DNA from 3 places in the Vibrio sp. SNU_ST1 genome. Region 3 is predicted to be linked to each of the others. Evidence: predicted binding sites of a transcription regulator. Region 3 holds the regulator's gene; each other region holds the start of a gene.
The links. Region 3 encodes PurR, which represses purine synthesis genes. Its sites were predicted from a motif close to TNANGNAAACGTTTNCNTNA; they were not measured.

Region 1 (10,188 bases), 1.2 Mb from region 3:
TCACGAGTGTGGTGTTGGCGGTTTACGCGTAGCCACATTGGTGCTTTGCTGTTGTTTGCTTCAACCAATTGCTCCCACTGATCTGGGTAGCTTTCTTGAAGCATTTTCAGAATCCAGCTTGGATGGCTGTATTTGCCAGCATTGTGGCTAACGGCTTTCTCATCTAGCTCTTCTTGATCGCGCAGATAGCTGCGAAGCACTGCATTGATCAAACCACTGAGACTTGGGCCGCGCAGGGTTTTGGTTGCTTCAACGGTTTCAGCAACGGCAGCATGCGAAGGAATGCGCATAAAGCTCAACTGGTAAATGCCTACTAAGATCAGGTGGTGGAATACGCGCTTTTTACCTTTAAGCGAGTTTTCCATCAGTTCGTTAGCGATTGACTCTAAGCGAGGCAGGTAACGAAGTGCGCCGTAGCAAATCTCTTGCAGTAGAGCATGGTCTCGCGGACGGATCGTTTTTTGAGCCGCAGGGAGAGCGTGTGAAAGAGAGTGGCCTTTATCGACAACTTGGAATAGGACATTTGCAGCAGCAGCGCGAACATTCATGAGGGGTACCGAATATTTATTTGAATACATGAGGGCATCTCTGCCCTCGTAAAGGTTTTCTAAATAGTGTTTTTACAAGCTACACGTTTTTAAGTACATATTGAGTAGCTTTAAAGCGGTTAAGAAAGTTGAGTACCAACTTCAAACCAGCTTGCACGTGAGTTCAAGATGTCCTGAACTGACATAGCTTTTTTACCTGGAACTTGTAGCTGCTCCAAGACTAGTACTTTGTTGCCAGTCGCAACATAAATACCAGTCTTATCTGCTTTGATGATTGAGCCAGCTGGCGCAGATGTCGATTCTTCATCAACACGTGTCTGCCAAACCTTAATGCTTTTTTCATCATTAGAGCTGCTATCAACAATCGCAAAGTGACTCATTGGCCACGGGTTGAAAGCGCGCACACAACGTTCGATGTGTTCTGCACTGTCATTCCAATCAATTTTTGCTTCTTCTTTGCTCAGCTTCTTCGCGTAGTTAGCAAGTTCGTCGTCTTGTTTCTCAGCGACAGCCTTACCAGAAGCGATGTCTGCTAAACACTCAACAAGAGCATCAGGACCAAGGCCAGCCAACTTCTCGTACATTGACGCGCTAGTATCTGTTGCTTCGATTGGTAGCGTCGCGATGCTGAGCATGTCACCAGTATCTAGGCCGATATCCATCTGCATGATCGTCACGCCAGTCTCTTTATCGCCCGCCCAGATAGAGCGTTGAATCGGAGCAGCACCACGCCAGCGCGGCAGGATAGAGCCATGCACATTGATACAACCTAAGCGAGGTGTATCTAATACAGCTTGTGGTAACAGCATACCGTAAGCGACAACAACCATGATGTCAGCATTCAAATCTGTTAGCTCTTGTTTAGCTTCATCTGACTTGAAATTTTCTGGCTGGTAAACTGGAATGCCGTGCTCTAATGCAAGTTGCTTTACTGGTGGCGCAGACAGTTTTTTCCCTCGACCTGCTGGGCGATCTGGGTTGGTGTAAACTGCAATAACTTCATGCTCCGAAGACAACAACGCCGCCAAGTGACGGGCGGCGAAATCCGGAGTACCTGCGAAGACAATTCTTAAAGATTGACCCAAGGTAGACTTCCTTCTTAATTTAGTAATAGCAGCGGTTATTAACCTTGTTTCTCGTTGAAACGTTTAATCTTCGCTAGCTTATCTTGAATACGTTTGCGCTTTAGTGGCGATAGGTAATCAACAAACAACTTGCCTTCTAGGTGGTCAAGTTCGTGCTGAACACAGATAGCCAGAAGGTCGTCAGCGTCGAATGTGAATTCGTTGCCTTCACGATCTAATGCTTTAACCGTTACTTCTGCAGCGCGAGGTACTAGAGCTCGAGCGCCTGGTACAGATAGACAGCCTTCTTCGATACCATCTTCGCCACGTTTGTCGGTAATTTCAGGGTTGATCAGAACCATAGGTTCATCACGCGTCTCTGAAATATCGATAACAACGATGCGCTGGTGGAAATCTACTTGCGTTGCCGCAAGGCCGATACCTTCTTCGTCGTACATGGTTTCAATCATGTCATCAACGAACTTTTGAATCTCTGGGGTAACTTCTTTTACCGGTTTCGCCACGGTACGTAGACGATCATCTGGTAATGTTAATACTTGTAATACAGACATATACACTCGAAATATTGAACTGTGCCGAAACAGCTTAAACCTTGTTGGCTCAATTCTAGACATTTTAGAGGCCAAATGACAGCATCCTGAAGGTAATTCTCCAATCAGATGTCATATATTCAGACCAAGGAACCTAGGTCATGCGTCATTTATTCCCTGCTTTATCTCTTGTTTGTGCCTCGATTTCGTTCGCCGCTACGGCGGAAAATAGTGAACAACCTTTAACCATTAAACAGGGCGCACCCGAGGCGTATGTGGTGGTTAAGGGCGATACTTTGTGGGATATCTCTGCGATGTATCTCGATAGTCCATGGTTGTGGCCAAGGTTATGGCAGGTGAATCCAGAGATAGAAAACCCTCATCTTATTTATCCCGGAGATAAACTGTCTTTGGTTTGGATTAATGGTGAGCCTGTATTGAGCCTCAAGCCTGTTATCAAGCTTAGCCCTAAGATTCGTGTCTCTGAGAAAAAAGCAGTACCTACCGTCAATGAGGGGTTGGTTTTGCCATATTTACAGTCTGATCGCTTGGTAGAGCTGCAAGATATCGAATCGGCGCAACGAGTATTAGGGACCAGTGATGGTAAACGCTTCTTATCGGGTGTAGACCGGTTATTTATATCAGGTAACCAGCAACATCAAAAATGGGGTATCTACCGTGCCGTTGAAACCTACCAACGACAGCAACCTCACGCGAGTATGACCTCGTTGCGTTTGGTCGCCACTGCGCGCTTAAAAGAGGTGGATGCTGAGTTCAGTAGCTTGCAGATAGAGACTCAACTGCAAGAAGTACTACTCAACGACCTTGTGTTACCGGAACTTGGTGTTGATCAGGTGAAGCTCTCTACCACGTTTTATCCTGCACCTAGTGTGGCGGGTCAGTTTGCTAATATCTTGGGCTCATTAGATGGCAGCCAGTACAGCGCGAAGAATCAGGTAGTAGTGATCAATAAAGGTTCACAGGATAACCTCCGCCAAGGCTCCATGTTTACCCTCAGCGAAAGCGGCGCGGTGGTGTTTGGTAAGCAAGGTGAATACAGTTATAAAGAGTCTGCGGCGAGCGATAAGGTGCAATTGCCAAGCACCTCTCTGGGTAGCTTGATGGTTATTCGCCCTTATGAGTATTTTAGCCTCGCATTGATCACTCAGAGCTCTAAGCCTGTTAGCAATGACATTCTGGCAGTATCGCCTTTGGATCTTGCTTTGACGGAAGAGATTAAGGGCACCGAGTGAATGAGCAACAACTGAGTGCTTGGCTAACTCTAAGTTTTGTTCCGCAATTGGGTGGCAAACGCCTTTCTCGCCTGCTGAGTATCGATTCCCCTTCGAACATTGTTGGCAACTCAAGTCAGCAGCTACAAGCGATGGGTTTGTCAGCCAAGCAAATTTCTTATCTAAGAGAGCAAGCCCCAAGAGAAGTGGAGGCTTGCTTAGCGTGGCAAGCAAGGCAGCCCAACCATCACATCATTACCCCTAACTGCCCACACTACCCCAAACTGCTGAACGAGACAGCCTCTGCGCCCAGTGTTCTTTTCGTTAAGGGTCATGTTGGAAAACTGATTGAGCCTCAAATCGCTATGGTTGGTAGTCGTAATGCCAGTATCGAAGGACTACAAACCGCGAAGGCCTTCGCCAAAGAGTTTGTCCAAAACGGCTTGATCGTCACCAGTGGTTTAGCCTTAGGCATTGATGGCTATGCTCATGATGGTGCTTTGGATAAAGGAGGGGAGACCTTCGCAGTGTTGGGCTCTGGCTTAGATTCCATTTACCCTGCGCGGCACAGAAATCTAGCGGATAGAATTTGTGATAATGGTGCGCTGATTTCAGAGTTTCGGCCAAGTGCTAAACCACGACCTGAACATTTCCCCCGACGTAATCGTATTATTAGTGGCTTGTCGCTAGGAACCTTAGTGGTTGAAGCGGCTGAGAAGAGTGGCTCTTTGATTACGGCTCGCTATGCCATGGAGCAAGGCCGAGAGGTGTTTGCGCTTCCAGGCTCAATTCATAGTCCAACCAGCCGCGGAGGTAACAGCTTAATTAAAGCTGGAGCATGTTTAGTACAAAATGCTCAAGATGTTCTGATTGAAATAAAGAGTCTGTTAGACTGGTCTATAGATCAGCAGCCCAGTTTGTTCGAGCCTACGCCGAATGAGGGTGAAAATGAGCAATTGCCATTTCCACAGCTGTTAGCTAACGTAGGATTAGAGGCGACACCCGTTGATATTTTGGCACAGAGAACCCATATACCTGTGCATGAGGTCATGATGCAGCTTTTAGAGCTTGAGCTCTCAGGGCATGTTGTTGCAGTTTCCGGTGGCTATATTCGAAAGGGGAGAGGCTAAGCTATGATGATGGACATACTGATGTACTTGTTTGAAACCTACATCCATAGCGATTCTGAATTGCAGGTGGATCAAGATGAGCTGGAAGATGAGCTTCTTCGAGCAGGGTTTCACCAAGATGATATTTATAAGGCCCTCCATTGGTTAGAAGATCTTGCGGCATTGCAAGATACCGACAACCAAGCGGCGATTAGTGTGTGTTCCAATACCTCAATGCGTATTTATACCAGTCGAGAGATTTCACGTATTAATATGGAGTGTCGAGGTTTCTTACTGTTCCTAGAGCAGATCAACGTACTCACGACAGAGATTCGTGAAATGGTGATTGATCGTGTGATGGGGCTTGAGACCAACGAATTTGAATTAGATGATCTGAAATGGATTATCTTAATGGTGCTATTTAATGTGCCGGGTAATGAAAGTGCTTACACGCAAATGGAAGAGCTGTTGTACACCAAAGAGCAAGGTATCTTGCATTAACACAGGCTTGTCATGAGTAGTAAGATTGATAATCAGCTTTTTTCAGCACATGAACATGCATTAGAGCATGAACCATGTCCACAGTGTGGTGGAGAGCTTCAGCTTCGCCATGGTAAGCACGGTCCATTTTTAGGCTGTAAGCAGTACCCGAGCTGTGATTACATCAAGCCGTTGCATCAAAACGATGGACACGTGGTGAAAGAGCTGGGTGTGCCGTGTCCTAAATGCCAAAACGAGTTGGTATTAAGGCAGGGCCGGTTTGGGATGTTTATTGGTTGCAGTAGTTACCCTACGTGTAATCACATCGAATCTTTGGATCAACCGAAAGAACAACCTGAAGAGCAGCCACTTGTTGCGTGCCCTGAGTGTGGCAGAGGCCATTTGGTTGAGCGTAAATCTCGCTATGGCAAAACCTTCTATGCTTGTGATAACTACCCTAAGTGTAAGTTCGCCGTTAACCAGCCACCTGTTATAGGTCGTTGTGAAGAGTGCCAGTTCCCGTTGTTACTTGAGAAGAAAACTGCCAGTGGCACCAAGAAGCAATGTGCTGATCGCAAGTGTCATCATATTCAATCACAGTAAGTGAATGATCAGAAATAAAAAACGGCGCTCATTGAGCGCCGTTTCTATATCCAATAAACGTTCTATATTCATCAAGCAATATAGACTTACTTCATCTGCTCAGCAAACTCATGCACAGCAGGGTAGGCTTGTTTGTCGAGAATTTCTGCCAATGAGCATAACGTTCTTTGCAGTTCTGCGTTGTAGTCAGCACTCACGTTAATGTGACCCATCTTACGACCCGCACGCTTCTCTTTGCCATACCAATGAACATGACAGCCACCTTGAGCAAGAATTGCTTCAGGTAGGGTATCTTCCCCAAGGATGTTGATCATTGCGGTTGGACGAATCAGTTTAGTGCTGCCTAGTGGCATGCCACATACGGCACGTAGATGATTCTCAAACTGACAAGTCTCAGCGCCTTGTTGCGTCCAGTGGCCTGAGTTATGAACACGTGGTGCAATCTCATTAACCAGTAGTGAACCTTGAACATCAAAGAACTCAAGTGCTAGCACACCAACGTAATCTAAGCGATCAGCAATGGCAGTGAACATGGTTTTCGCTTGCTCTTGCAGTTCAATGTCATCAATCGCTGTCGATAAGCTCAACACGCCGTCGGTGTGAACATTCTCAGCCAGTGGGTATACTTGAATCTCGCCATTGGTACCGCGAGCACCAATCAGTGATACTTCTCGGTCAAACGGAACAAACTCTTCAGCTACAATGGCTTGATTGTCTGTCGCAGCGATGCACTCGGCCATTTCTGCCCAAGTTGCTTCAACGTTATCTAATGTCTTTAAACGCCACTGGCCCTTGCCGTCGTAGCCGCCAAGTGTGCTCTTCAGTACCATTGGTAGGCCAACGTGAGCGATCGCAGCGTCAAAGTCTTCGCGAGAGTTAATCACATAGTACTTAGCGTTTTTCACGTTCGCTTCGTCTAACAGCGCTTTTTCAAGACGACGGTCACCGCCAGCTTTGATTGCTTCAGTAGTCGGTAAGAACTTACTGCTGCGCTCACATACCTCAAGTACATCGTGAGGGATATGTTCGAACTCTGCAGTAATGACGTCCGCACGCTCAATCGCATTTTCTAAGCCGTTGCCTAGAATCGCTTGCGTTAATGGGTGAACAATATTTTTGCTGCCAACATCAAAAGCAGAAATTTCAATATTCAGCGGTGCCCCAGCTAGGGACATCATGCGAGCAAGTTGGCCCGCGCCTAACACAAGAACATGCATGGGAATTAGTCCTCAGCAGGGTTTGGATTAGCAAGAACCGTTTCTGTTTGCTCAGAGCGGAACGCTTCTACTCTCGCCATCACTTCTTCATTGTGTGTACCAATGATTTGAGCGGCTAGGATACCAGCGTTAGCAGCACCTGCTTCACCGATAGCCAGAGTACCTACCGCAATACCTTTTGGCATCTGTACGATAGAAAGTAGAGAGTCCATGCCTTTCAGTGCTTTAGACTGAACAGGAACACCAAGAACTGGGACGCTTGTGAAAGCAGCCGCCATGCCCGGAAGGTGAGCTGCACCGCCAGCACCCGCAATTATCACTTTAATACCGCGCTCTTTCGCACTGGTTGCGTAGTCTGCTAGCAACTGAGGTGTACGGTGAGCAGAAACCACTTTTGTTTCGTACGCCACGCCAAACTGATCCAACATTTCTGCAGCTAGCTTCATTGTTGGCCAATCAGATTTAGAACCCATGATAATACCGACAGTCATCTCAAACTCCTTCAGGTACGATTTAATTAGTGATTAGATATTTTGCGCGCATTATACGGGTAAAATTGCTTAAGGAAAACGTTTGCGTCAGTCTGAGTTGTTAATTGATACATTTTATAAACAAATAGCTTTAGTCACAGTGAATGATAATTTGTACACTTAGCGAATTCGATAACAGAATTAATGAGGCAACCCGTGGATAACTTTCAACATACATTGCAGGCATTACAGCAAGGTGAAGTCATTGCTTACCCGACCGAAGGCGTTTTTGGGGTCGGTTGTGATCCCGATAATCCACAAGCCATCAAGAAACTGCTCGACTTAAAACAACGACCGATGGAAAAAGGGTTGATCCTAATAGCCGCAAGTTACGATCAGTTGTTGCCTTATATTGACGAAAGCCAACTGACTGAAGCGCAGTTAGCGACAGTGAAAGCAACATGGCCGGGCCCGGTTACTTGGATCATGCCAACCAGCGCCAAAGTAACAGACTGGGTCAGAGGCCAGTTCGATTCCATTGCGGTACGAGTGACGGATCACCCTTTGGTTCAAAGAATGTGTAATGAATTTGGTAAGCCGTTAACCTCTACCAGTGCCAACCTGACTGGCGAGCCGCCTTGTATGACGACTGAAGAAGTTCAACAGCAATTGGGCCAACACTTAGTCGCGATTTTAGAAGGTCAAACGGGTGGACGTGAGAAGCCAAGCGAAATTAGAGATGCAAAAACGTCGAAAATATTAAGACAGGGTTAAACCCTGCAAAGGAAAGTAAAATGTCAGCCATTGATAAAGAAGCAGTAAAGCAGTTTTTACTGAGACTACAAGATTCGATTTGCCAGCAGCTTGAGCAAGCTGATGGCACTGCACTGTTTGAAGAAGATGCATGGCAGCGTGAACCTGGCGAGCGTCTTGGTGGCGGTGGTCGAACTCGTGTTATGACCAACGGTGCGGTATTTGAGCAAGGTGGGGTTAACTTCTCTCACGTAGCGGGTAAGGCAATGCCTGCCTCAGCCACTGCTCATCGCCCTGAATTAGCCGGGCGTAAGTTTGAGGCGATGGGTGTCTCATTGGTTATCCATCCTAAAAACCCTTATATCCCAACCTCACACGCGAACGTTCGATTCTTCATTGCGGAAAAAGAAGGGGAAGACCCTATTTGGTGGTTCGGTGGTGGTTTTGATTTAACGCCATTCTATCCTTTCGACGAAGACTGCCAATCTTGGCATCAAACAGCCAAAGATCTTTGTGCGCCGTTTGGTGATGATGTTTATCAAGAACATAAAGAGTGGTGTGATAAGTATTTCTATCTGCCTCACCGAGATGAAACACGCGGTGTGGGTGGTCTGTTCTTTGATGATCTTAACGAGTGGGGCTTTGAAAAGAGCTTTGCTTATATGCAGGCGGTCGGTGAAGGCTTTGCAGTCGCATATCTACCGATTGTAGAACGACGCAAAGAGACGTCTTACGGTGAGCGCGAGCGTGACTTCCAACTTTATCGTCGTGGTCGCTATGTTGAATTTAACTTAGTGTATGACCGTGGCACCCTATTTGGCCTGCAAAGTGGCGGGCGTACAGAATCAATATTGATGTCTATGCCGCCGTTGGCTCGTTGGGAATATCGCTATGAACCACAAGCGGGCTCACCAGAAGCTCTGCTTTATAGCGACTACCTAAAACCTCGAGTTTGGTAGTTCTTTCTTCCTTATAGGGATAGTGATAGGGTCATCTATATAGATGACCCTTTTTTATTTCTGTTAGGTAAGGATATGACACAGCAAGTAGATCGTTATGCCGTTTTCGGTAACCCTATTGGGCAAAGCAAATCGCCATTCATTCACACATTATTTGCTCGCCAAACCAGCCAACAACTTACCTATACAGCACTCCAGCCAGAACAAGGTGAATTCATCACTGCTGCTCAAGATTTTTTTAATGAAGGTGGTAGAGGGTGTAATGTCACAGCGCCATTTAAAGAAGATGCTTATCAGTTCGCTAATCGCCTGACTGAAAGAGCTGAACTAGCAGGTGCTGTAAACACACTTAAGAAACTCGATGATGGAGAGATCATTGGTGATAACACCGATGGTGAGGGTTTAGTTCAAGACCTTCTTCAACATCAAGTTATGCTAGAAGGGGCTCGCGTTCTTCTGCTTGGCGCTGGTGGTGCTGCTCGAGGAGTGATCCAACCTCTTCTCGACCAAAAGCTACAACAGCTGGTGGTCGCTAACCGAACCCGCTCAAAGGCAGAGCTATTGGCTGAGATGTTTTCGTCGCATGGCAGCATCAAAGGTATGGGGCTAAGTGATGTTAATGGAGGCTTTGATGTCATTATTAACTCGACCTCATCTGGTCTAAGTGGTCAGCTGCCTGAAGTGTCTGACGTTATCTTCAATACTAACAGTGCCGTCTATGACATGGTCTACGGATCGGGAACCACGGTATTTAATCAATGGGCATTAGATAATGGTGTTCATGCTGCTTATGATGGCCTGGGTATGCTAGTGGGGCAGGCAGCAGAGAGCTTTATGCTTTGGCGTGGCCTTCGTCCGGGAACAAAACAGATTTTAAGAGAATTACGTAAAAACCTAGAGATGTAATGAGGTATTTATAAAAAATGAATCAATCAATTCTATTTCCTGATATCCAAGATTGGGATGAAGAAAATGAATCAATCATCTTCCCAGCACAGCAGTCGGGCGCACTGATTGAGTGTGTTATGTCTATTGAAGAGTTGTCTCGATTTGCAGGCAAAGATATAGAAGAGGGCGAGCAAGCTTTAGTTATCTTTTCAGAATTACGTTTTGATATTGAAGAGCTAGCGGAAGAACTAATAGAAGAAGAGGAGTATGACTCCTCTAATCGAATTCAGATCAAAGCGCTTTAGATTGGCAGC
Region 2 (10,188 bases), 640 kb from region 3:
TCCGCGATAATATGCAATCGTCTCTCCTTTACCAACGTAGTTGTCACTCGGCTATAAACTCAAAATTCATTACTAAGCATTCACTACTCAGCAATCAACATTCACTAAGCAGCACAAACAATCCATGCTTATGAAATCGTGATCAGTAACGCGCTTTTGTCCGAATATGACCTCCCAATCCTACACTACTCATCGCACAATGGCTTTAATTGTTAAATTTGTGTGAACTATTGCAATGATAAAAACGAACCCAGCCCCACAAAGTTTGATTGATTCTAATGGTCAGCCGATCATTGGACATTTCGATGGTATCCCAAAGCACCTGAACATCGAGAACTTTGACTACCGAAATTCGATGGATGCAAAAGCCCCCCCTTGGCAGAAGCACTTTCATTACAAACAATTCCAGTTTGCCAGCATTGTCACCGACACGCACATTATTGGTGTCGCTATCGCGGATATTCGCTACTTGGGCTCAGCATTTTGTTATGTCTACGATATCGAGAGTAACAAGCTAGAAGAGTGTTCATGGTTACGACCACTGGAATTTGATAAACAAGTGACCGCTTCGCCATTTGAAGGAAAGACAAGCATTGCAGGCCAAAGCATCACCTTTGATATTGAAGACGGACAGTGGCGAGTTAGCTTGAATACCAAACTCATCAAGGGCGATATCGCTTTAGAAACTGAAGCCGACAGCCTACCCATAGCGATGTGCAGCCCAACAGGTTATTCAGGTTGGACTTACACTCAAAAGCACAATGCTTTGCGCATCAGCGGCGAAATTCTAATCAAGGGAACATCATTAAACCTCACGCAAGCTCTAGCCGGTTATGACTTTTCAGCAGGTTATATGAGGCGTGAGACCAGTTGGCGCTGGGCAAGCATCAACGCGCAATCCAATGACACAGATATTGGCCTGAACCTCGCAGCGGGCGTCAACGAAACGGGCGGCTGCGAAAACGTAATATGGGTGAATGGAACCAGACACTTGCTTAACCCGGTACACTTTACGTTTAGTCGCCAAGACACGAGTTTACCTTGGCAGATAACATCACAAGATGGACGCATTAACCTGATCTTTACGCCCCTTAATAGTCGCAGTGAAAAGCTCAATTTGTGGTTACTGAAGAGTAATTTCCGTCAGTTCATCGGTCACTTCTCTGGCTCAATAAAAGACAACAATGGTATTACCCACCAACTCGATGATGTTCTTGGCCTAACAGAAGATCACTTTGCACGCTGGTAGCGAAAGTCTGCTGAGCACTGAATCTCAGGCGAGCAAGTCTAAGTAAACTTGATACTAAGAACGCATATGGCGTCTCAACAAGGATAAAACATGAATATCGACGCATTAATCAATCACCCAGAATGGCTACTACTGGTATTAGCGCCCTTGTTCGTGGTGTGCATGTTGGCTGAGTTTTTTATCGGTCAGAAACAAGGTCGACTGCCAGATAACTCCAGCTATAAACTTTCAGAAGTGATGTGTAACTTCACGCTTGCAGGAATGCATCAACTCTCCGATTTACTCACCGGATTATTGGTTGTGCACCTGTATCTTTGGATGTTCGGTTGGCGCTTAATGGACATCGAAATAGGCGTGCTGAGTTTTATTGCATTGATGTTGTTACAAGACTTTTTCTATTATTGGTTCCATAGAGCAAGCCATCGTGTTCGCTGGATGTGGGCTGCGCACGTCGCGCACCATAGCTCAGAACGTATGAATTTCAGCACAGCTTTCCGTCAGAGTTTGATGTATCCACTTGCTGGGATGTGGCTGTTCTGGGTGCCGCTCGTCATCATAGGTTTCGAGCCTAAATGGGTCATCTTTGTGGTACTTCTCAATCTAGGTTTGCAGTTCTTCGTCCATACACAATGGATACGAAGCTTGGGGCCACTTGAATACCTCTTTAACACCCCGTCGCACCACCGTGTGCATCACGGTAAAAATCCGCAATACATCGATAAGAACTACGCCGGTGTTTTGATTATTTGGGATAAGTTGTTTGGTACGTTCGAACCTGAAGTTGAAACCGTACGTTACGGCGTCACCAAACCTGTAAATAGTTTTAACCCGATAGTCGTCACCTTCCAAGAGTGGAAGGCAATATTCAAAGATTTGAGAAACCGAAAATTAACCTTAAAACAAAAAGTTCAGCGGATACTTTCTCCTCCGTCGGATTAAACGAGCGATAGACAGATTGTATTAACTAAGAAACAGCCTTAACTGGATTCAAAAGCATACCCACGCGGCTCGATTGAATAGTAAACCACCGTTTTACGGGAATTTATTTGTGATCTGGGTTGCACGTGTACCGCATACTATCAGATACTGAACAAAACTAACCTTCAGCCACAGTAAATGTTCCACGCTTACTGTTCAGGAAATTCAATGAGTTCAGATAATCAGCCGACCTACTTCTTTTTCGATTACGAAACGTGGGGCGTTAGCCCAGCAAAAGACCGTCCGAGTCAATTTGCGGGTGTTCGTACCGACCAAGATTTCAATGTTATTGGAGAGCCTCTGGTTATCTATTGCCAACCTCCTGCTGATTACCTCCCTGCACCTGAAGCTGCATTGATCACCCGTATCACACCACAAAAAGCAGCTTCTCAAGGTCTTCCTGAACCAGAGTTTATCGCTAAGATCCATGCTGAGTTAGCGAAACCAAACACCACAAGCCTTGGCTACAACAGTATTCGATTCGATGACGAGGTAACGCGTTACACCTGCTACCGAAATTTCATTGACCCATATGCGTGGAGCTGGCAGAACGGCAACTCACGTTGGGATCTATTTGATGTAATGCGCGCTGTTCACGCACTGCGCCCTGAAGGTATTGTTTGGCCAGAGAATGAAGAAGGTTATCCAAGCTTTAAATTGGAACACTTATCGGTGGCAAACGGCATTGAACATGAGAACGCGCACGATGCGATGGCCGATGTTATTGCGACCATAGAGTTAGCGAAGAAGCTGAAAACTGCACAACCTAAGATGTTCGATTACCTTTACAACATGCGTCATAAGCGTAAGCTGAATGACCTTGTTGATATTGTAAACATGACACCATTGATGCACGTTTCGGGCATGTTTGGCCGTGACTGCAACTACACAAGTTGGATTGTGCCTATGGCTTGGCACCCAACCAATCAAAATGCCGTTATCGTGGTTGATTTAGCCAAAGATCCAAGCCCACTGTTAGAACTGGATGCTGATGAACTCAGAGACAGACTCTACACCAAACGCAGTGAACTGGGTGAAGACGAGCTACCCGTACCAATCAAATTGGTTCAACTGAACAAATGCCCTATTCTTGCTCCAGCCAAAACGCTGACGGCTGAAAATGCCGAAACCATCGGCATCGATCGCCAACAATGCTTGAAGAACTTGGCTCTGCTGCGCGAACACCCAGAGATCCGCGAAAAACTGATCGGCCTGTACTCACAAGAGCGAGAGTACGAAAAGAGTGATGATGTTGATACTCACCTTTACGACGGTTTCTTTTCTCCAGCTGATAAGACCGCGATGAACATCATTCGCGAAACTGACCCGAACAACTTGGCAGCTTTAGATATCACCTTCAGCGACGAACGTATTAAACCGTTACTGTTCCGTTACCGTGCGCGTAACTTCCCATGGACACTTGACGAAGCTGAGCAACTAAAATGGGCAAACCATTGTCGTGAGTTTTACGAGTGCCGTTTAGAAGAGTACATGCTCAACCTTGAAAACCTCGCGCACGAACATGAAAGCGACGAGAAGAAAATGGCTATCTTGAAGGCGGTTTATCAATACGTAGAAAAGTTAGCTAGCTAATTCCATTATCAAGAGACGTAACACTTTGAAAGAAAGATTGCTCCAGCTGGTTTACTGCTTAATCTCCTTCACCTTAATCATAGGTGCACTTACAGCAGGTAACGCGTTACAGCATTTTTTGGATACCTCAATCCCAGGCAGTATTTTTGGCATGTTGATTCTGTTTGCCGCCATGGTGATTGGTATTGTTCCTTCGCACTGGGTACAGCCTGGTGCAAGCTTGATTATCCGGCTAATGATCTTACTGTTTGTTCCGATCAGTGTAGGGTTGATGGATCACTTCGACATGCTCATCACTAACGCATTGCCAATTATGGCGAGCGCCGTTGGCGGCACGTTGCTGGTATTGGTGTCTTTATCATGGTTCTTAGACCGCTTGCTTTCGAGAGGTAACTGATCATGTGGATTCTACTCACCATCGCGGTATTCCTGTTTGCTCGCTGGGTAAGTCAAAAAGTAAACTCGCCGCTGTGTAATCCCCTGCTTATCAGCATTGGTATCATCATTCCGATACTCACGTTCTTCAAAGTACCGTTTGAGACTTACTATGCAGACAACACCTGGATTACCTACATGCTTCAGCCCGCGGTAGTTGCCCTTGCTTACCCGCTTTACGAACAGTTACCTCAAATCAGAGCAAACTGGCGCATCATCACCTTTGCTTGCACGCTGGGCAGTGTGATGTCGATGACAACAACAGCATTAATCGCAGTGGCTTTTAAAGCGGACTTAAGTTTGATTGCGAGTTTGTTAGGTAAGTCAGTCACCACGCCAATTGCTATGGAAGTGTCTAGCCATTTAGGTGGTGAAGCGGCTATTGCTGCGATTCTGGTTTTGATTGTTGGTCTGTTTGGGGCTATTTTTGCTTACCCAATCTATAACCTGATTGGTATTAAGAGCCCAATCGCCCGTGGATTAACAATGGGTACCGTATCTCACGCTTTGGGTACTGCAACGTGTGCTGAGAAGAATCAGGAAGATGCTGCATTCAGTTCGTTGGCTCTTGTGCTTTGTGGCGTCATTACCTCAATCATTGCACCAAGTATATTTTCACTTGTAGTTTGGTTCTATTCTTAACTAAAACCTCACCACACGATTCAGCCCAACCAGAATACTGTTGATTTCAGTGCCTGCTTGGGCTTTTTATTCGCATTTATTCAGCAATAGCAGTCAAGTCGCGCCCTGTTTAGGCCAATAAGTGCGATATCAACGATGGTTTTTGCTCTTGCAATCGATTTCATCTGTGACCTCACTCTAATTATGCAAACCAATGTAACAACAACAGAGTAATAGCGATCACAATCACAGAAAATTCCTGCGCATTGCATAGAATTAAAGCCTAAGGTCAAATAAGGATTCAACATGAACAGTCGTATTACCCTGGCGCTGGAAAGTGCTCCAACAGCAATCAAAGCACTTTTGAGTGACATCGTATTAGCAGACAACTTTGACGCGACATTGTCTCCAGAGCAATTTGCCAGCCTACTGCAAGCAAGTGGTTTAGCGGATGACGAGCTACGTATTGCGCTACTTCCTTTTGCCGCAGCGTATTCTTACGCTCCGTTATCTGACTTTTATGTTGGTGCAATCGTGCGTGGTTTGTCTGGAACTCTGTATTTTGGTGCAAACCTTGAAATCGCTGGTACTCAACTTGGTCAAACGGTTCACGCTGAACAATCAGCCATCAGCCACGCGTGGATGAAGGGTGAAGAAGGCCTTTCTGATATCACGATCAACTTCAGCCCTTGTGGTCACTGTCGCCAATTCATGAACGAACTGACGACGGCAAAAGAACTTAAAGTTCAATTACCACAGCGTGATGAAATGTCACTGCAAGAATACCTACCAGACTCTTTCGGCCCTGCTGATTTGGGGATTACTACTGGCCTAATGACTAAGCTGGATCACCAGTACACGTCAGAAGAAACCAGCCCTGTTGTGGTAAGCGCACTAGCAGCATTAAACCGTAGCCATGCGCCATATACTAAAAATCTAAGCGGCGTTTCACTACAGCTAACAACTGGCGAAATTTTTACGGGTGCATACGCAGAAAATGCGGCATTTAACCCGAGCCTTCCGCCACTACAAGTAGCACTTGTGCAACTGAAATTGGCTGGCTTCGATTTCGAACAGATTGAAAACGCAGCGTTGGTTGAAATCGCAGATGGCAGCATTAGCCACTTAGCGGATACTCAATCGACATTAGAAGCGATTAACCCTGACATTCCAGTGACTTACTTAGCAATCTAAGTACATCTAATTAACAAAAATTCAAATAAGCAGCCCTATTTAACAGGGCTGCTTTTTTTATCCCTGCAATTAACGCAACAGCTCGCGCAAACGTTTGCTTTTATCATTAAAATAAGTATGATCTCCCCGTTTTCAATCAATCGTTCAAAAGATCGGAAGGAATTTCTATGTTTGGTACTGCTACTCGTGAAAATGCTACTCGTGTACTTCTATTAGGTTCAGGTGAACTCGGCAAAGAAGTTGCTATCGAGTGCCAACGTTTAGGTTTGGAAGTTATTGCTTGTGACCGTTATGCAGACGCACCAGCGATGCAAGTCGCGCATCGTAGCCATGTACTAAACATGTTAGACGGCGATGCACTTCAAGCGATCATTGAACTAGAAAAGCCAGATTATGTGGTTCCTGAAATTGAAGCTATTGCCACCAGCAAGTTAGTTGAGCTAGAAGCACAAGGTTTGAATGTCGTTCCAACTGCGAATGCAACTAAGCTAACGATGAACCGGGAAGGTATCCGTCGCCTAGCCGCAGAAGAGCTAAAGCTAAGCACTTCTCCTTACCGCTTTTCAGACACCTTTGAAGATTTCGCAGCAGCTGTTGAATTCGTCGGCATGCCTTGTGTCGTTAAGCCAGTAATGAGTTCATCAGGTAAAGGTCAAAGTGTTATCAAAACAGAAGAAGACATTCAAAAGTCTTGGGACTACGCACAAGAAGGTGGTCGTACTGGTGCGGGCCGTGTAATCGTTGAAGGCTTCATCGACTTTGATTACGAAATCACGTTACTGACCGTTCGCGCAGTCGACGGCGTTCATTTCTGTGCACCAATCGGCCACCGTCAAGAAGATGGTGATTACCGTGAATCATGGCAGCCACAAGTAATGTCAGACAACGCACTTAAAGCTGCGCAATACACTGCTGAACAAGTGGTTAACGCACTCGGTGGTCACGGTATCTTCGGTGTTGAGTTGTTCGTTAAAGGCGATCACGTAATCTTCAATGAAGTATCCCCTCGCCCACACGATACAGGCTTGGTTACTTTGATGTCTCAAGACTCGTCGGAATTCGCACTGCACGTACGTGCCTTTACCGGTATGCCGATTAAATCAATTACTCAGTATGGGCCATGTGCATCTGCGGTTATTCTAGGCCAAGGCACTTCAACTAACATCCGTTTTGAAGGCCTTACAGAGGCGCTAGACGCACCACAAACGCAAGTTCGCTTGTTTGGTAAGCCTGATATCGATGGTCGCCGTCGTCTAGGTGTGGCGCTTACTCGACGCAACAGCACAGAGACTGCGATTGATGATGCAATTGAGAGCGCTTCGAAAGTAAAAGTGATTTATTAGCTAGCTATTCAATTCTGAACAATCACGACTTCAAATCTGAACAATAAAAAAGACGGGCTATCGAGCCCGTCTTTTTGTTGGTGTTGTCTTTTTTATTTAAGCGGTCTTTTCGCTTGAAAGCTCACTTCACTTAAGCGTCTGACTCAATCAAATACACTTCTTCACTGAATCGAGACAAGCCTTTCTTAGCAATCTTCGGATGTTCATCGTCCGCAATATCTTGATTCAACAATGTGATTTTGTATCCAGAGAACAACTGATCGATCTCTAGTTTAGGTACGCTAAACGGAGGCCCTGCCATCTCGCTTTGGTCGTAATCCAGAGTCACCAGAAGGACCTTACCGCCCGGTTTCAGCAGTTGTTTCAAACGCTCTACATACTGTGTGCGCATCTCTTCTGGCAAGGCAACTAAAGACGCTCGGTCATAGATAATATCAACAGGTTGGATTGGCGCGGTGAAGTAATCACCTGTATAGATGTTCAGTTCATCGAATTGGTAGAGCTCGTGCTGACCGCTAATTTGAGTCACAGTTGGCGTGTAAAGGTGCTCTGCAAAAAATGCGCGAACCGCAATCTGGCTGAGTTCGACACCTTGCACGTCACTATGCTTTGTCGCCAACCAAATCAAATCTTCACTCTTGCCACAAAGAGGCACAAACACACTCTTCTCATAGTTAGGCTCAGTCTTTTCCCAAAATTTAATCAGAAGTGGGTTTACATCTTCAAGGTGGAAACCAATTTGGTTGGCTGCCCATTTATTGTGCCAAAATTCAGGATTATTCATCTTTCGTTCATGTTAAACAGTCATAATGCAAGGGTACAGTATAGAGAGGTAAGAGCAACCTTAGCTTGGCTGAAAGTACCAAATTGGTTTCGAAAATAACGGAAACGGCTGAGTTCAAAGTTCTCGAAATTGCGGAACTAACGGTTGGATTATTTGTCTATATCTTCACATTTTAAAGCGATATTAAACGTTAGAGTTGGTTTCTGTCTTAGCTAGCCCCATTTAATATGTAGTGAGTTTAGTTAAGCTATTTTTACTCTTATGCGTTACTGGTTACCCCTTTTGATTACCCGTTTTTGTAACCTTGTATTTTGGAGTTTGAATGAGTGTATTTCTCCGTACGACGGCCCTAATGCTTCTAGTATTGAGCCGAGCGCCTGCATTCGCAGCAGCACCTGTTTCAACAAGTTCGACTGATCAAACGCGCACTCCTGCGCAAAACCAAGTTTCATCAAACGTATTCCGTCATAGTTTGAGCGGCCTTTACGGCATCAAAGCCTTCGACTCACGCCCGACTCAGCCTTACACCGACTTCGACATTCTGTACAGCAAAGCGCATCAAGGCCAAGCTGAACTAGAAACTATCTGTAAAAGTACTGCCCTACTCACCAACTCTGAAGCGCTATTTGCTGGCGTTAAATCTCAAGCTCGTGCAGAAGAAAAAATCGCCCTTGAGCTTGATGGTAATGTAACGAAAATTACCGACTTAGCCCGCGCAACTATCATCGCGAACGATGTAGAGAGCTTGGTTGAAGTGTACGAAGCGCTAAGCCGCGAAGCAGATGTTGTTAAGCTGAAAAACAAGTTTAAATCACCAGCCGACTCTGGCTACCGTGACCTTAACTTGTTGGTTCGTTTGCCTAAGACCAACATCATTGCAGAGGTTCAACTTCACTTAAAAGCCATCGCTGATGTGAAAAGTGGTCCTGAACACGAACTCTACGAAATCATTCAAGGCATTGAACGTCACGCTATTGCAGAACAGCGCCCAATTAACGATATCGAAGCGGCACAAATCAATAGCCTAAGACGCCAATCTTTAGAGCTATACCAACAAGCATGGCAACCGTACATTACCACGCACATTAAAGCGGCATAACCGCTTATCATAAACAAGAACGACAAAGGGCTGCATAATAGCAGCCCTTTCTTTTTATTTGTGCTCTCGCGTTGCTTTCATTAATTCATTACTAACAGAAAGCAAAATATAGGGGTGTCACTATTAGTGGTTAACGAGAAGGGTGGTTAACGAGAAGGGTAGTTAAGAAAAGAGAGTAAGGTGATACCACTAAGAGAAACTAGTGACAAAAAGTCAGCAAATTATGCATAAGACGTAGATACAAAAAGACCACGCTAGGCGTGGTCTATTGCTTGGCTACTTCTCGATTTTAATATTTTCGACTCGGGCCTTTAGTTTTTGTCCCGGTCTAAAAGTAACAACACGTCGAGCAGAAATTGGAATGTCTTCACCAGTTTTCGGGTTACGACCAGGTCGCTCGTTTTTCTCACGAAGATCAAAGTTACCAAAACCAGACAGTTTTACCTGTTCGCCATTTTCAAGTGCCTTACGAACTTCTTCGAAAAACACTTCAACCGTTTCCTTGGCATCCCGCTTGCTGTATCCGAGTGTTTCAAACAGGTTCTCAGCCAAATCGGCTTTAGTGAGTGCCATAAAACTTTCCTCAAAGCTATGTTATACATTGCTACCATCTTCAGTAGCGCCAAAGCATTTACCCTATTCAATCAATGAGATAAGGTCATTTACAAGGAAAGTGTATGCCAAGCTTCTGATTTTCGCCAACTTTTTTATCTCATCTATTTAATTATTCTTTCAAATCAGGAAGATAACGCCCTGGTAAAGTCACAGATATAGCTAAAAAACACCTAAACAACAGGTACGATGTGATATTAAATATCGCAAAATACAACATAAGTAGAATTTAAAACTTTAGTGTTCTAAAAGATAATTTTTGAGACCTCTATCCTATACC
Region 3 (10,188 bases):
TCATGCAACTGGAAGAACCTGATCAAGTTTGTATTTTTGGATCAGATCATATTTACAAAATGGACATTAAGCAGATGCTTGATTTCCATAAAGAGAAGAAAGCGGCTTTAACCGTTTCAGCATTGCGTATGCCGCTTGCTGAAGCGTCTGAATTCGGCGTTATCGAAGTGGATGCTGAAGGACGTATGATTGGTTTTGAAGAGAAACCAGCTAACCCGAAACCAATTCCAGGTGACCCAGAGTCAGCGCTGGTGTCTATGGGTAACTACGTATTTGAAGCTAGCGAATTGTTCGCCGAACTTGTTGAAGATGCAGACAAAGAAGACTCGACACATGATTTCGGAAAAGACATTATTCCAAACATGGTTCCGCGTGGTGATGTGTTTGTATATGACTTCAGTACTAACCGTATTACTGGTGAGAAAGAAGAAGTTTATTGGCGCGATGTAGGTACGATTGACGCGTACTGGCAAGCTCATATGGATCTTCTTGAGAAAGATGCGCCATTCTCGCTATACAACCGCAAGTGGCCACTACATACATACTATCCGCCACTACCGCCGGCTACGTTTACTGATTCGGCAAACGGCCGTGTTCAGATCATCGATAGCTTAGTGTGCAATGGTAGCTACGTACGTGGTTCTCGCATTGAGAAGTGTGTATTGGGTTTCCGTAGTAATATCGCATCAGCGTGTGATATTAGTGAGAGTATCTTACTCGGCGACGTGAAAGTGGGTGAAGGTTGCGTACTTCGTCGTGTCATCGTCGATAAAGATGCAGATATCGCACCTGGAACACAGATTGGCGTAAATCTGAAAGAAGATAAAAAGCATTACCATGTCTCTGACGATGGTGTAGTAGTTATTCCTAAAGGAGCTCGAGTTGGTTACTAAGACTCTCTCGGTACTTTTTGTAGCGTCTGAAGTTGAAGGCTTGATTAAAAGTGGTGGCTTGGCTGATGTAGCCAAGGCACTGCCAAAAGCGTTACAAACACTCGAACAAGATGTTCGAGTGACCATCCCTGCTTATAGAAACATTCCAAACATTGAATCAGCTGACGTGATTTTGTCGACCGAGCTCGATCATTGGCCTCATACTGCTTATCAAGTCAAAAAGTTGAGTGTCGAAGGTGTTCAAATCTTCGCTATTGAATGTGCCAAGTATTTCGACCGTCCTGAAATGTACGCAGAGAACAATCAAGCGTATGCTGATAACGGAGAGCGCTTCTCGTTCTTCAGTACGGCTTGTCTCGATATGCTTCCTAAGCTCGCGTTCCAACCTGATATCATTCATGCAAATGACTGGCACACAGGTTTTGTGCCTTTCTTGCTTAAATCACGTTATCAACGACACGATTTTTTTGAAAATACACGCAGTGTTCTCTCGGTTCACAATGCGGTTTTCAAAGGGGTGTTCGCATACGATGAACTGCAATGTTTGCCAGAGATGCACAGTTACAATGTGCCTGAGGCATCTGTAAGCGACACTCATGTCACTATGCTAAAAGCAGGGGTGATGTGTGCTGATAAGGTCAATGCAGTAAGCCCAACGTATGCAGAAGAGCTGAAAACGGAGTTAGGTAGCCATGGCATGGCAGCAGAGTTCCAACATCGTTCGGCAGACTTATTGGGCATTCTCAATGGTTGTGATTATGGAGCTTGGAACCCGGAAACAGACGCTTTCCTTCCTCGTAAATTCAAAGCAACGAAACACAGCATGACTCGTGGGAAGTCTGCTTGTAAGCAAAAACTGCAACAAGATGTTGGTTTACCCGTTACCGATTGTGCGGTTTATGGCATGGTTTGTCGTCTGACCAACCAAAAAGGCGTTCATTACTTACTGCCTATCATCGAGCAGTTCTTGAAAAACGAATTGCAGATCGTGATTGTTGGTACTGGCGATCCGGTTTTGGCTAGTCAATTGAAAGAGCTATCAGCACTTCATTCAGACAAGTTCTCATTCGTCGAAGCCTACAATAATGAACTAGCGCACTTGGTTGAAGCGGGCTCTGACTTTTTCTTGATGCCTTCTGAATTTGAGCCTTGTGGCTTGAACCAAATCTACAGCATGGCTTACGGTACTTTACCGATTGTTCGTTCTGTGGGAGGTTTAAAAGACAGCGTGAATGATTACGATGAGGATCCAGAGGTCGCGACTGGCTTTGCTTTTGAGGAGCCTACACCGCAAGCATTGCTAGCGGTATTGCATCGTTCATTACTACTTTATGCTCAAAATCCAGCAGAAATTAAACGCGTTCAACTTTACGCGATGCAACAAGACTTTAGTTGGGAAGATGCGGCAGAAGAATATCTTGCGATGTACCATTCTGCATTTTAACTTGTTGACTTAGCTTTAAAATTCAATTGTTGAATAACAACCGTTCATAATAAAAGAAGGCGCTCTGCTGATAGAGTGCCTTTTTGTTTTCTGGTCAGATCACATCACGTTTCCAAAGACAAAGCTTGCAAACTCATTTTAGTCAGGTAGAAAAGGTGGTCAGGTATTCACATGACTAGTGTTGGGTTTGACACTATTATCACTTAAAATTCTTAATTGCGTGATATCCTTAGTCATCGCCTTGTGATGAGGCTCAGCTCCATAAATAAATTAAGCGATAGGTATGTCTGAGAGTTTATTATTTCATAAAACATTTACTCACCCTACGAGCGATGAGTGGGTTGTGTTTGTGCATGGCGCAGGGGGCAGTTCCTCCATTTGGTTTAAGCAGATCAAAGCGTATAAACAGCATTTCAACTTGCTTCTCATTGACTTGAGAGGGCACGGTAAATCAGACAACATACTTAAAGATCTGATTTCGAACCGTTATACGTTCAAATCGGTAACGCTCGATATTCTTAAAGTGTTAGATCATCTCAAAATCCGATCCGCACACTTTGTGGGTATGTCTTTGGGTACAATTATCGTTCGTAATGTGGCTGAATTGGCGGCAAGCAGAGTACGTTCGATGGTGCTTGGTGGTGCCGTCACTAAACTCAACACTCGATCTCAAGTCTTAATCAAATTAGGAAACCTGAGTAAGCACATCATTCCTTATATGTGGCTATACAGCCTGTTTGCTTATGTTGTGATGCCGCAAAAAAGTCAAAAAGAATCACGTCACCTGTTTATCCGCGAAGCGAAAAAGCTGTGCCAAAAAGAGTTCAAGCGCTGGTTTATCCTCACGGCTGATGTAAACCCATTGATGAAATATTTTAAAGACAGAGAGTTGCCGATTCCGACTTTGTATTTGATGGGCGAGCGCGATTACATGTTCATCAAGCCTGTTAAAGAAATGGTCGAAGCGCACGAGTCGAGCGAGTTGGTAGAAATTGCCAACTGTGGGCATGTATGTAATGTAGAAAATCCTGAAGAATTCAATCAACAATCTATCGCTTTTATCCAAAAGCAAATCCAGTGATTCTCTAGGTTGATTATCAAAGCAGATGATTCAATAGAATTAAAATAAAAACGGGAAGCTAATTTAGCTTCCCGTTTTTATTTGGAGGAGGTATTGATCGAATCGTGTCTGTAATAACTGAAGCTCTGCTATTCAGGTGAAGCAGCGCCGCACTGCCAACAAGACCCGAATTGTGCTTCATTGATTTCATGACACTCACCACAACGCCACTCTTCATAGATGATTGAATCTTGCTGTTTTTGGTAGTCATTGACGATCGTGCGGGCTTTACTAGCGAGTTCTGCCTCATATAACCATACGTAAGGGTCTGTATCTTCGGTAAATGGGATTTCACCCTTTAAACCAAACAAACCCTCACCACGGACTTCACACGCAATATTCTCACTTTCTAACAAGCCACAGATGATATGAGCTTCTGTCGGATTCGATGCACTGAAGATTTTCATTGAAATAGAACCTTATTTGGTTGCATGCGTTAGCTATTTAGTTATTTAGCTATTTAGCTATTTAGTTATTTTCGTTACTCAGCGACAGGTGCTGAGCGAAATTTATTCATCAACCATTTAGCAATAATTGGGAATACACCCAGTAAGGCAAATGACAACAGTACTGAGGGAGACACGATGCCTGAAAGGGAATCAATTTCTGCGAGTTGAGTTCCGGCATTCAAGAAAACAGCCGTACCCGGTAGCATCCCGATTTGACTCGTAATGTAGTAACGACTTACCGACATCGGTGTTAGACCCATCAATAGATTGATAAGGAAAAACGGGAAAACAGGAATCAAACGAAGTGAGAATAAGTAAAATGCCCCGTCTTTTTCTACACCCTTGTTAATAGTTGCTAACTTGTCACCAAACTTTGTTTGGATCCAGTCTCGTAACAGGTAGCGGCTACTTAGAAACGCAAGCGTTGCACCAATGGCACTTGCGAAAGAGACTAGCAGTAAACTGTTCCAGAAGCCAAATAGCGCAGCCCCTAGTAGCGTAACAACCGCGGCGCCAGGAATTGAGAAAGCCGTAATCATGACATACGCGACAAAGTAGATAGCGGCGGCGGCAATGAAATTGCTCTCGATGTAGTCATTCAAAACAGCTTGTTGGGTTTTCGCATTTTCAAGCGTTAAGTATTGGCCGAAATTGACGCCTAACAAGACGATGGTTATGACCAACACAATACCTAATATCATTTTTTTACTCATTGATATTTCCTCTAAATTTTCAATGCATACCATTAGTTTTTCAATGTATACGATTAGTATAGATAGACAGGCAAAGCATAGAATAACTTTCACCAGATATAAAAAAAGCCGCAGGAATGCGGCTTAGTTATCTAGATAGTTTGCACTGACAATGTTAATTGACGTGATTGATAAGCTCTTCACGACGTTGCTGCGGTATAACAGACCAATGTGTACCATTGATCGCGCCTTCTAGCGCCCATAAAAGTTCAATACTGACAGAAGACGCATGCGATTCTTTGATGGCGTTAAATGCGTTTACAGAGCCAGATTCATATAAACGTTCTACAGAATCGATCCCTGCCTTTTTCAGCATCCGCTCGGTAGCGAGTCGAAGGTTAGGCAGATCTTTGAGTCGAGTTGGTTTAGCAGAAGATTGTTCAGCTTTCTCTTCTTTAGCAAAACCTAGAGACGTAGTCGCAAGCTGCAAGATTTTCTCTTGGTCTTGCCATAAGCCTTCAGGTAAAGCGAAATATTTAGTAACGACAGGAAAACCACGTTTTTTGTAGACGTACGGTTGAAATCCTTGTTGTTCGAATTGTTGCGTTGTGCATTTGTCAGCTCGTATATGCAACTGGTCATTCACAACCAGGGCAAACATTGTGTCATCAGCAAAAAGCCCGAATCCACCAAACATTGAGCGTGACTTAATTTTTCCTAGGGGCTCAAATAATTTCATTGAGTCCTTTAGTATCGGTTTATCCATGTTATTTATCTCGGTGTATTTGAACTACGCCACCAAATAAGCAGGTCCGAGAGATTAGCAAAATGTTGCAATTAAATTGTCAATAGGCTGTAAATTACTAAAGTATTAGCAGTTACTGCATTTTGCCATCGGTAACCCCGCTACCATACCAACGAGTGGTTTAGGCCGGAAGCTTTGCGTCCCACTTTTTCAAGTGGTTTGCCCTGTGCGTGACTGGGTTGTTAGAATAAAGTTTTTGTTGAATTAGGCTCACACTTCTTATTTTAAAATGTGACATTGCTTCAATTAATGATCTTCGAGATATGCATGTAAGTGCATTTTGTTTGTTGAAAAAAAAAACGCACCTAAAGGTGCGCTTGATTAAACTAAACTCATTACATCAATTAATTTAACGTTTTAACTGTACTTCGCTCAACAATTTCAGGGTGCATTTCGAAGACGCGTTTTTCGTGGTCTTTGTCTTTAATACGCTCTAGTAGTATTTCGAATGCATTTTTACCAACACGGCGCTTAGGTTGGTGAACCGTCGTTAACGGTGGAGAGAAGTATTCAGCTAATTCTATGTTGTCGTAACCGATCACTGAGATATCTTCAGGAATACGAATACCTTTTTCTTGCAATCGGCTCATCAGTCCTAATGCCATTGTGTCGTTAAAACAGAATACTGCGGTAGGGCGATCTTCCATCTCAATGATTTGGTCAGCAGCAATCACAGCGGTGTCACACTCAAAGTTGCCTTCGATGATCATATTTTCATCGGCAGTAATCTTAGCTTCATTGAGTGCGCGCTTGTAACCTGAGATGCGTTCAACACATGCTGCTTTGTCTAAGTGGCCACTTAAACATGCAATCTTGGAGTGACCGCGCTCAATGAGGTATTTGGTTGCTAGGTAGCCACCTTCTTCAGAGTTATCGATGATCTTATCAGCTTGAGAGCTCTCAGGACCCCAGTCCATGATAACTTTAGGGATGTCCGCGTGACGGTCTAACATCTCTCTTAGTTCTTCAGTTAGGTCAGAACACATAACTAAGATGCCATCTACACGTTTCTCTGCAAGCATTCGAATGTAGTCACGTTGCTTTTCGTAGATACCGCCCGTATTACACAGGATCAAAGTGTAACCTTGACGGTAACAGTAGCTTTCAACACCATCAATAACTTCAGAGAAGAAGAGGTTAGTTGATTGAGTCACTAACATGCCGATAGTGCGTGTTGTATTGCACTTCAAACTACGAGCAACGGCACTTGGCGCATAGTTAAGTTCGTCTACGGCTTTATTAACTTTTTCTTGAGTCGCTTCAGCAACAAAGCGAGTTTTGTTGATTACGTGAGAAACGGTTGTTGTTGATACGCCGGCTAAGCGTGCGACATCTTTTATAGTGGCCATGTTTTTATCCTATTAGAAGCTACTTTCCCAAAGTACGGAATGAAGTAGCCGTTAAGCTACCTAACTAAGAGCTTAAATTTGTAGGGCTCTTTGGGTACTAAAGTGCTAAAAAACAAAAAACCGCTATTGAGCGGCTTGTCTTAACACCGAAATGCTCTGAACTTCAATAAGTGTAGCATTTCGTGAATGTTTCATATTTTATCGTTTGCGGTCACAATTTTAGACTGACTAGAAATTACTCGCAATAAAATTCACCCAGAAATCCGGGTGAATGGTCACAATTCTATTGAATTTATTTATCGAGTCGTCAAAAAAAGCTTATTCGCCAGCTAGGTATTGAGTGTCTAATTTGCAGAATGCCAATAGCAGGGATGAGACTGAAGCGTAGAAACCGAATGTGTCAATGTCATGACATTTAACGTTGAACTTTGGTACCCAAGTAAGCAGTTGCTGTTCGATAAATTGCTGTTGAACAGTGAAGGATTTCTCTAGTTCCTCTTCAAGATCCGTTTCGTTCGAACGAATGATTAGATTACCTAGGAAATCAAGTTCGATAGCAATGTGGTCAGCGGGCTCTTTTAGGTCTTGGTTAACCACTAAGTTGTGTTTAGCCATGATCTCTTCCATATCTTTTGCTGGCTTATCGTTCAAAAGGCCTGTCTGGCCGATATACATAGAAGCGTAAGGAAGTGCGCCATGTTTATCAGTCTTTAAGAATAAGTCACAGAAGTCAGCAGACAATTCTAATTGAGCATCTTCACGTGTTTGTAGACGGTTTAGCGCATCCACTAAGCTATCAATCGCCGGCTTTAGTGTTTCATTTTCGCCTAAACCAGTTAGGAAAGAACGAATTTCAACAGAGTGGTAGTGATCGAGTTCTTCTTGAGTGAGCTCTTTAGCGAACAAGCTTGATAGCCACCAGTATATTTCTGCTCGTTGTTCGTTGAATGCTTTCGTATCTTTCATTTCTTAGATCCTGATTTAGTCTTGTGGTGTGTGTATACCTAGCATCGTTGAGTGATTTGTGTATAGGCACACCAAGGCTGAATAACAAGGTTATTTGCGAAACGCAAAGTTACTCGTTAGTAGTAATGCCTATATTGAATTGCGATGGGCGACAAATAGCAAGGTTTAAGATTGTCTTGTATCAAAAAAAAATCATGTTTCTGGCTTTTATCTTCTGTAGTACTAGAATTGTTACGAGTTATGAATAGAATGGTCACTGAAACTATTAAATAAGAAAAGTGGTGTAGATGAGCTATCACGTATTAGTCGTAGAAGATGATGTGGTAACCCGCAGTAAACTGGTTGGATATTTCCAGAATGAAGGTTACACAGTGAGCGAAGCTGAAAGCGGGGCTCAAATGAGAAAAATGTTAGAAGAAAATAACGTTGACCTCATTATGTTAGACATCAACTTGCCAGGCGAAGATGGATTGATGCTAACTCGCGAATTACGCAGTCAATCAGACATTGGAATAATTTTAGTTACTGGGCGCACGGATAGCATTGACAAGATCGTTGGCCTTGAAATGGGCGCAGACGATTACGTTACTAAACCCTTCGAACTTCGCGAGTTGTTGGTTCGAGTTAAAAACCTCTTGTGGCGTATTTCGGCTGCTCGTAAAACTGCAGCGGTTGCGGTAGAACAAACAGAAGACGAATCTGTGGTTCGTTTTGGTGAATGGACGTTTGATATACCTCGCCGTGCGCTAAGCAAGAACAGCGAGCCGGTGAAATTGACCAAAGCTGAATATGAACTATTGGTTGCACTCTCTTCTTACCCTAACCAAGTATTAAGCCGTGAACGTATTTTGAATATGATCAGCCATCGAGTAGACGCGCCGAATGACCGCACTATCGACGTGTTAATTCGTCGTATGCGTGCAAAAATGGAGTTTGACCCTAAGAACCCACAAATTTTTGTGACGGTTCACGGTGAAGGTTACATGTTTGCTGGTGACTAATTTTCCGTGGAAAGCTGATTTCAGTAACGATATTTGAACGTAAAAAAACCGAGACATCAATGATGCCTCGGTTTTTTGTTACTGAATTTTTTAATTGTTTATCATCTGAGTACTGCTCTCGACAGGGTCATTACTTGTGTCTAGCCAATCTCGCAAGCTTTGCCAAACTAATCCCATCGTCTCATGCCAATAGCGCTCAGTCTGCTCGAGATAGATAGCCTTAGGCATATACTTATTCCATGGTTCAACAATGCCTTCTTGTGCAAGGTAATTAGTTGGTGCGGGTAATGGTTTCATGCCAGCAGCGTTGAACTCGTTCAGTGCTCGAGTCATATGGCTCGCTGAAGTGACTAATACCATTCTTTTGTTCTTAACGAATGCAGCGGCTTGACGAGCTTCTTCCCACGTATCTTTCGCGGTTTCAAGCAGAATGATATCGGGTTTTGCCACGCCGAGTGCTAGCGCTACTTTAGCCATCATTTTTGCGTTGCTCACTTCAGTGCCTGCGCCATAGCCAGACAAAATGAGTTTAGCTCCAGGGTAAAGACGTAAGATACGAATCCCTTCACTTAAGCGCATCAGACCGGTGCGGCTAAGTTCTGATGTTGGTGGAATTTGGTCATCAACAACGTGACCACTTCCAAGAACCATAATGTAATCGACGGTATCATCGATAGGTAAAAAAGCGGTGTGTTGCCTTTCCATTGGCATTAAAAGTTGACTAGAAACAGGCTGGAAAGCGATTAGGAAAATACCACAGAGGGCTGAAAGGGTAATTAGGCAACCTGTCTTCCTTTTTGCAGTAAACATCACTAGGGCTAAACCCAGAAAAGCGAGAATTAACATTGCTGGCAGTGGCATCAGTAACGAAGACACTACTTTTTTCAGCTCAAACATATCCGAATAGTCCGAAAAAACATCACTTAGTAGTAAAAAGAGACATCGCCTCTTTATTCCTGAAATTCCTGTGACAGAATAGCAGGCACGATAGGACATAATAACTCAAGTAGCCGTGACTGAAGACCGTAATTTCGACGATATTGCCCACAAATTTGCAAAAAACATTTACGGCTCTGACAAAGGAGAGATCCGTCAGTGCATCGTATGGGAAGATTTAGAGCAAGCTTTGAGCAAGTTTGAGCAATCCGTTTCGCCGCTGCATGTGCTTGATGCTGGCGGTGGACTTGCACAGATGTCGCAAAAAATTGCGACACTAGGGCACAACGTTTCTCTGTGCGATCTCTCTTCTGAAATGTTGAAGCTAGCGGAAGAAAGCATCACAGAAGCGGGTTTACTCGAGCAGTATCGTTTTATTCATTCTCCGGTACAAAAAGTGGCAGAGCATCTCGATGGAAAAGTCGATTTTGTGATGTTTCATGCCGTAATGGAATGGTTAGCAGACCCTAAACAGGCACTTGATTTATTGCTGGAACAAGTAAAACCCGGTGGCATTGCCTCGATAATGTTTT

Region 1: the regulator PurR is predicted to act here: its motif matches at 7,366-7,385, upstream of purE (5-(carboxyamino)imidazole ribonucleotide mutase).
Region 2: the regulator PurR is predicted to act here: its motif matches at 6,153-6,172, upstream of purT (formate-dependent phosphoribosylglycinamide formyltransferase).

Annotation. Positions count from the first base shown of each region.
Region 1 covers NZ_CP130748.1:3,186,401-3,196,588, reverse strand. The annotation lists gene rsmB (16S rRNA (cytosine(967)-C(5))-methyltransferase RsmB) at 1-548, opposite strand, end outside; gene fmt (methionyl-tRNA formyltransferase) at 668-1,633, opposite strand; gene def (peptide deformylase) at 1,672-2,184, opposite strand; gene Q5H80_RS14245 (LysM peptidoglycan-binding domain-containing protein) at 2,325-3,416, shown strand; gene dprA (DNA-processing protein DprA) at 3,413-4,525, shown strand; gene Q5H80_RS14235 (DUF494 family protein) at 4,529-5,005, shown strand; gene Q5H80_RS14230 (type I DNA topoisomerase) at 5,018-5,587, shown strand; gene Q5H80_RS14225 (5-(carboxyamino)imidazole ribonucleotide synthase) at 5,674-6,804, opposite strand; gene purE (5-(carboxyamino)imidazole ribonucleotide mutase) at 6,810-7,295, opposite strand; gene Q5H80_RS14215 (L-threonylcarbamoyladenylate synthase) at 7,491-8,048, shown strand; gene hemF (oxygen-dependent coproporphyrinogen oxidase) at 8,069-8,986, shown strand; gene aroE (shikimate dehydrogenase) at 9,062-9,892, shown strand; gene Q5H80_RS14200 (DUF1488 domain-containing protein) at 9,910-10,179, shown strand; gene Q5H80_RS14195 (gamma carbonic anhydrase family protein) at 10,176-10,188, opposite strand, start outside.
Region 2 covers NZ_CP130748.1:1,786,445-1,796,632, forward strand. The annotation lists gene Q5H80_RS07750 (AraC family transcriptional regulator) at 1-17, opposite strand, end outside; gene Q5H80_RS07755 (DUF2804 domain-containing protein) at 236-1,249, shown strand; gene Q5H80_RS07760 (sterol desaturase family protein) at 1,340-2,188, shown strand; gene sbcB (exodeoxyribonuclease I) at 2,396-3,820, shown strand; gene Q5H80_RS07770 (CidA/LrgA family protein) at 3,846-4,217, shown strand; gene Q5H80_RS07775 (LrgB family protein) at 4,220-4,897, shown strand; gene cdd (cytidine deaminase) at 5,183-6,070, shown strand; gene purT (formate-dependent phosphoribosylglycinamide formyltransferase) at 6,238-7,413, shown strand; gene Q5H80_RS07790 (thiopurine S-methyltransferase) at 7,544-8,197, opposite strand; gene Q5H80_RS07795 (phosphoribosylglycinamide formyltransferase) at 8,520-9,296, shown strand; gene ihfA (integration host factor subunit alpha) at 9,573-9,869, opposite strand.
Region 3 covers NZ_CP130748.1:1,146,381-1,156,568, forward strand. The annotation lists gene glgC (glucose-1-phosphate adenylyltransferase) at 1-893, shown strand, start outside; gene glgA (glycogen synthase GlgA) at 883-2,337, shown strand; gene Q5H80_RS05115 (alpha/beta fold hydrolase) at 2,621-3,418, shown strand; gene Q5H80_RS05120 (DUF2007 domain-containing protein) at 3,547-3,864, opposite strand; gene Q5H80_RS05125 (TVP38/TMEM64 family protein) at 3,939-4,619, opposite strand; gene Q5H80_RS05130 (TfoX/Sxy family DNA transformation protein) at 4,774-5,364, opposite strand; cyclic di-GMP riboswitch class I at 5,492-5,577, opposite strand; gene purR (HTH-type transcriptional repressor PurR) at 5,748-6,752, opposite strand; gene torD (molecular chaperone TorD) at 7,071-7,718, opposite strand; gene torR (two-component system response regulator TorR) at 8,006-8,719, shown strand; gene elyC (envelope biogenesis factor ElyC) at 8,810-9,616, opposite strand; gene cmoM (tRNA uridine 5-oxyacetic acid(34) methyltransferase CmoM) at 9,732-10,188, shown strand, end outside.